One region of the Paenibacillus sp. PK4536 genome, then DNA from elsewhere that is predicted to be linked to it. Evidence: a T-box and tRNA genes for the amino acid it is inferred to sense, from the RefSeq annotation. Region 1 holds a T-box; the other holds one or more tRNA genes.
What was found. A T-box is a leader RNA that pairs with one kind of tRNA and senses whether it is charged. The one in region 1 lies ahead of ileS (isoleucine--tRNA ligase), so its partner is inferred to be a tRNA-Ile.

Region 1 (3,424 bases):
AAATTACACTTGCTCTAAATATGAAAGGTATGAACAACATCATGCAAAGCAATATTTATCATCATTTTCATCCAGATGAGCGAGAGTTTGTGGAACGGGCTGCGGAGTGGATCGATAACGCAGCCCGTTATCATGAGCTAAAGCTGACCGATTTTTTGGATCCACGTCAGGCTTATATTCTCCATATTCTCGCTGCTCGTAATCTAGATGTGCATATCCGATTGGATGGAGGATCAGAACATTCTGAACGGAAGCGTGCTCTTATTGGACCGGATTATATGGATTTAGACAACGAAGATATGAATTTATCAGTATTATCGATCACACCAGAAGGACGCAAGTTCGCTGATCTGGAGCATGGCGATTATATGGGTTCTATTTTAGGACTGGGTATGAAACGAGGTAAGATTGGAGATATCCACGCATTGGCGGATGGTTGTCATACAGTGGTGTCGTCTGAGATTGCTTCTTATTTGCATCTAAATTTAACCCAAGTGCATCGTCTTCATGTGATGACTGAGATTTTACCGATTACCGATTTGCAAGTGGCTACTCCAGAATTGCAGTCGATGGAGCTAACCGTAGCTTCTCTACGTTTGGATGGGATAGCAAGCGATGTCTATCGGATGAGTCGTAGTAAAATTCTAGTCCCGATCAAAGCAGGACGTTGTCGTGTCAATTGGAAAGTGGAAGAAAATCCTTCGTATGCTTTGCAACAAGGCGATATGATTTCTATTCAAGGATTAGGTCGTTTTAAAGTATTAGAGATGGATGGAATTACAAAAAAAGGAAGATATCGAGTCAAAGTAGGTAAATTTGTTTGATAAAGAATAGAACACACCGGGATTAAATGTATTCTTTATACAGCAAATTTATTTATTTTGTAGTGTCTTTGGCAGGGATATATCCTTATGCGTCGAAATGAAGTATCATAGCAATAACGAGGCAATTCAACGGCCTAAACATTACAGGAGGTGTCCAACATGCCATTAACCCCGCTTGATATACATAATAAGGAATTCTCGCGTCGTTTGCGTGGTTATGATGAAGACGAAGTAAATGAATTCCTAGATCAGGTGATCAAGGATTATGAGGGAGCGATCCGTGAAAACAAAGAACTGCAAAGTCAGTTAATGTCTATTCAGGAACGTCTCGATCATTTTGCGAATCTGGAAGATACATTGAGTAAAACGATTATCGTTGCTCAAGAAGCTGCCGATGAAGTTCGTAATAATGCGAAAAAAGAAGCTCAATTGATTATTAAAGAATCCGAGAAAAATGCGGATCGTATTATCAATGAGTCATTATCCAAATCACGCAAAGTGTCGATGGAAGTAGAAGAGCTCAAAAAACAAGCTTCTATTTACCGCACACGTTTCCGTACATTGGTAGAAGCTCAATTAGAGCTACTTAGTCAAGATGGATGGGATGCTTTGGAAAATCAAACGCGTGAACTTCAACGTACAAGCAATGAACGTGATCGTGAAAGAGATCGTCTAGAAGATCGCGACCGTGACCGCGATAGAGACAGAGATCGTGAACGAGATCGCGATAATGAAGAACAGCACAATTCAGGCGATTTGTATTAAGATCAATGTTGTAAGTTGACATTTAAAGCCTAAAGCGCTATAAATATTTTATAACTTATTTCGATTTGTTCGTGTAGACGAATATAAATATGAACATCACCATTCGTTGATAGGGTCAGTACATCATACATGTGTTCACAGAGAGTTGGCGGTTGGTGCAAGCCAATGAACATCGTATGATAGAATATCCCCCTGGAGAAGCGAGGCTGAACCATAATGCAGTAAGCCGAGCCGGATTGCCAACCGTTACAGAGGCACCGCATCATTTGTGCGGATCTAAGGTGTCACTTCACCTTGTACCTAAAGGAAAACAGTATCTATAACTGGTTTTCGTTTGAGTAGGTACGATGAAGGATTGAAGTGAAACAAGGGTGGTAACGCGAGCAACCTCGTCCCTTTCTGGGATGGGGTTTTTTGATGTTTTCACAATGAATAGTTATAACGTATTAAATATCTGTAGATGGGGAAGGATGACAAAATCATGCAAAGAGTAGATGTCAAAGAAAAAGCACGTACACGTGATTTACGGATTTTAAATAAATGGAATGAGGAAAATACATTCCAACGTTCTATTCAGAATCGCGAAGGAAAACCTAACTTTGTTTTTTATGAAGGTCCACCAACAGCTAACGGTAAGCCTCATATCGGTCACGTTCTTGGACGTGTGATCAAAGATTTTGTAGGTCGTTACCAGACGATGAAAGGATACCGTGTTGTTCGTAAAGCAGGTTGGGATACGCATGGTCTTCCTGTAGAACTTGGTGTACAGAAAAAATTAGGCATCTCTCACAAACCGGAGATCGAAGAGTACGGTGTAGAGAAATTTATTCAAGAATGTAAAGCAAGTGTATTTGAATATGAGCAACAATGGCGTGATCTTACATCTGCGATTGGTTACTGGACAGATCTAGATCATCCGTATGTAACGCTTGAAAATAACTATATCGAAAGTGTATGGAACAATCTAGCGACGATTCATGACAAAGGTCTATTGTATCGTGGGCACCGTGTAAGTCCATATTGTCCTGATTGTCAGACGACACTAAGTTCTCATGAAGTGGCTCAAGGATATAAAGATGTCAAAGATTTGAGCGCAACCGCAAAATTCAAATTAGATGATAGTGGTGAATATGTTCTAGCTTGGACAACTACACCTTGGACATTACCTTCTCACGTAGCATTAGCTGTTAATCCAGATATGGATTATGTACGTGTGAGTCAAGATGGAAGCGTCTATATCGTTGCCAAAAATCTGGTAGACGATGTGATGAAAGATGGTAAAGGCGAATATGAAGTGCTTAGTACATTAAAAGGGGCAGAATTAGTAGGAAAAACCTATGCGCCGCCTTTTAACTATTTTACAGCAGAAAAAGCAAACATCATTTTAGGTGCAGATTTTGTTACCGATGCAAGTGGTACAGGTATTGTTCATATGGCGCCTGCTCATGGTGAAGATGATTATCGTGTCTGCCGTGAAAATGGAATCAGCTTTGTGAATATGGTGGATCTAGAAGGTAAATTTGTAGCAGAAGTAACTGATTTTGCAGGTCGTTTTGTTAAAGATTGTGATATTGATATCGTGCGTTTGTTGTCTGAAAAAGATCGTTTGTTCAGCAAAGAAAAATATGAGCATACGTATCCATTCTGCTGGCGTTGTGATACACCACTTTTATACTATGCAATGGACAGCTGGTTTATCCAAACGACAGCAGTCAAAGAACAACTGATCGCTAACAATAAAGAAGTAGATTGGTATCCAGGGCATATACGTGATGGACGCTTTGGTAAATTTTTGGAAGACTTAGTAGACTGGAATATCAGTCGTGATCGTTACT
Region 2 (3,424 bases), 650 kb from region 1:
ACGTTCCGCTTCAACGGATACAGTCATCAACATCATATAATTCTTCTATATAAGAGAAATCTTATAAACGAAAATTAAAAAGCTTTTCAAAAAAAGTGTTGACGAAATGAAATGAGCATGATATATTATAAGAGTTGCTGATGCGATAACGCGTCGGTGCACAAAAGCAAAATAACGAAATGTTTGATCTTTGAAAACTGAACAACGAGTGAGTAATGAAGGTCTTAGCCGACCTTTAAAATAGAGAACTTCGGTTCTCGCCAGTTTAAGAATTGAGCAAGTCAAACACTTTATGGAGAGTTTGATCCTGGCTCAGGACGAACGCTGGCGGCGTGCCTAATACATGCAAGTCGAGCGGAGTTGACGAGAAGCTTGCTTCTTTGATGCTTAGCGGCGGACGGGTGAGTAACACGTAGGCAACCTGCCCTCAAGCTTGGGACAACTACCGGAAACGGTAGCTAATACCGAATACATGATTTGTTCGCCTGAACGAATCTGGAAAGACGGAGCAATCTGTCACTTGAGGATGGGCCTGCGGCGCATTAGCTAGTTGGTGAGGTAACGGCTCACCAAGGCGACGATGCGTAGCCGACCTGAGAGGGTGATCGGCCACACTGGGACTGAGACACGGCCCAGACTCCTACGGGAGGCAGCAGTAGGGAATCTTCCGCAATGGACGCAAGTCTGACGGAGCAACGCCGCGTGAGTGATGAAGGTTTTCGGATCGTAAAGCTCTGTTGCCAGGGAAGAACGTCCGGGTTAGTAACTGAACCCGGAGTGACGGTACCTGAGAAGAAAGCCCCGGCTAACTACGTGCCAGCAGCCGCGGTAATACGTAGGGGGCAAGCGTTGTCCGGAATTATTGGGCGTAAAGCGCGCGCAGGCGGCTTTTTAAGTCCGGTGTCACAGCCCAAGGCTCAACCTTGGGTCGCACTGGAAACTGGAGAGCTTGAGTACAGAAGAGGAAAGTGGAATTCCACGTGTAGCGGTGAAATGCGTAGAGATGTGGAGGAACACCAGTGGCGAAGGCGACTTTCTGGGCTGTAACTGACGCTGAGGCGCGAAAGCGTGGGGAGCAAACAGGATTAGATACCCTGGTAGTCCACGCCGTAAACGATGAATGCTAGGTGTTAGGGGTTTCGATACCCTTGGTGCCGAAGTTAACACATTAAGCATTCCGCCTGGGGAGTACGGTCGCAAGACTGAAACTCAAAGGAATTGACGGGGACCCGCACAAGCAGTGGAGTATGTGGTTTAATTCGAAGCAACGCGAAGAACCTTACCAAGTCTTGACATCCCTTTGACCGGACTAGAGATAGTCTTTTCCTTCGGGACAAAGGAGACAGGTGGTGCATGGTTGTCGTCAGCTCGTGTCGTGAGATGTTGGGTTAAGTCCCGCAACGAGCGCAACCCTTATGCTTAGTTGCCAGCACATCATGGTGGGCACTCTAAGCAGACTGCCGGTGACAAACCGGAGGAAGGTGGGGATGACGTCAAATCATCATGCCCCTTATGACTTGGGCTACACACGTACTACAATGGCCGGTACAACGGGAAGCAATATCGCAAGATGGAGCCAATCCTTAAAAGCCGGTCTCAGTTCGGATTGCAGGCTGCAACTCGCCTGCATGAAGTCGGAATTGCTAGTAATCGCGGATCAGCATGCCGCGGTGAATACGTTCCCGGGTCTTGTACACACCGCCCGTCACACCACGAGAGTTTGCAACACCCGAAGTCGGTGGGGTAACCTGCAAAGGAGCCAGCCGCCGAAGGTGGGGTAGATGATTGGGGTGAAGTCGTAACAAGGTAGCCGTATCGGAAGGTGCGGCTGGATCACCTCCTTTCTATGGAGAATCGTTTCCTGCAACGGAAACATTCGAACGTCGTTCTTTTCGGAGAACGACAAACGCAGAACACTTCGGTGGATCTGTGGTCACCCAAGTGGTGACACACTCACTCGTTGTTTAGTTTTGAGAGGTCAATCTTCTCAAATGTTACCGTATGTTTCATCGTTTGGTGGCGATGGCGGAGGGGTTCCACACGTACCCATCCCGAACACGACCGTTAAGCCCTCCAGCGCCGATGGTACTTGGACCGCAGGGTCCTGGGAGAGTAGGACGCCGCCAAGCGCATTCTTTTGCTGTCTAAAAGAATTCATTCATACGGGCCCTTAGCTCAGCTGGTTAGAGCGCACCCCTGATAAGGGTGAGGTCGGTGGTTCGAGTCCACTAGGGCCCACCATATCGTTTCATTATCCCAATTATGGGGCCATAGCTCAGCTGGGAGAGCGCCTGCCTTGCACGCAGGAGGTCAGCGGTTCGATCCCGCTTGGCTCCACCATATTATTTTTAATAAGTTGATCCTTGAAAACTGGATACCGAAAACGAAACATCGCGTTTTAGAATGTTTCTTCTCTACGACTGTGTTAAACAGCAGTAGGCGAGAAATAATATACACCGTTTCTATTTATAGAAACACTTAGGTTAAGCTACTAAGAGCACACGGTGGATGCCTAGGCGCTAGGAGCCGATGAAGGACGTGGCGAACAACGATAAGGCCTCGGGGAGCTGTAAGCAAGCTGTGATCCGGGGATGTCCGAATGGGGAAACCTAACTGGATTCATCTCCAGTTACTCACACCTGAATACATAGGGTGTGCAGAGGCAGACGAGGGGAACTGAAACATCTAAGTACCCTCAGGAAAAGAAAACAAGAGTGATTCCGTCAGTAGCGGCGAGCGAACGCGGAACAGCCCAAACCAAGAAGCTTGCTTCTTGGGGTTGTGGGACGTCTCTTTGGAGTTACAAAGGAATGAGGTAGGCGAAGAGGTCTGGAAAGGCCCGCAAGACAAGGTGAAAGCCCTGTAGCTTAAATCTCATTCTCTCCGAGACGGATCCCGAGTAGTGCGGGGCACGTGAAACCCCGTATGAATCTGCCAGGACCATCTGGTAAGGCTAAATACTCCCTAGCGACCGATAGTGAAGCAGTACCGTGAGGGAAAGGTGAAAAGGACCCCGGAAGGGGAGTGAAATAGAACCTGAAACCGTGTGCTTACAAAAAGTCAGAGCCCTATGAATGGGTGATGGCGTGCCTTTTGTAGAATGAACCGGCGAGTTACGTTCCCGTGCAAGGTTAAGGTGAAAAGCCGGAGCCGCAGCGAAAGCGAGTCTGAATAGGGCGACTGAGTACGTGGACGTAGACCCGAAACCAGGTGATCTACCCCTGTCCAGGGTGAAGGTACGGTAACACGTACTGGAGGCCCGAACCCACGCACGTTGAAAAGTGCGGGGATGAGGTGGGGGTAGCGGAGAAATTCCAATCGAACCTGGAGATAGCTGGTTCTCCCCGAAATAGCTTTAGGGCTAGCCTCGGAAGTTGAGTCGTGGAGGTAGAGCACTGATTGGATGCGGGGCCCGCAAGGGTTA

Region 2: it has a tRNA-Ile gene. The T-box ahead of ileS (isoleucine--tRNA ligase) is inferred to sense a tRNA for this amino acid. The anticodon was not compared.

What each region holds. Positions count from the first base shown of each region.
Region 1 is NZ_CP126313.1:4,635,738-4,639,161, reverse strand. It holds gene PO903_RS20600 (YlmH family RNA-binding protein) at 42-824, shown strand; partial or broken gene PO903_RS20595 (DivIVA domain-containing protein) at 984-1,487, shown strand; T-box leader at 1,687-1,989, shown strand; gene ileS (isoleucine--tRNA ligase) at 2,071-3,424, shown strand, end outside.
Region 2 is NZ_CP126313.1:242,909-246,332, reverse strand. It holds rRNA gene PO903_RS01240 (16S ribosomal RNA) at 290-1,844, shown strand; rRNA gene rrf (5S ribosomal RNA) at 2,013-2,129, shown strand; tRNA gene PO903_RS01230 (tRNA-Ile) at 2,165-2,241, shown strand; tRNA gene PO903_RS01225 (tRNA-Ala) at 2,265-2,340, shown strand; rRNA gene PO903_RS01220 (23S ribosomal RNA) at 2,482-3,424, shown strand, end outside.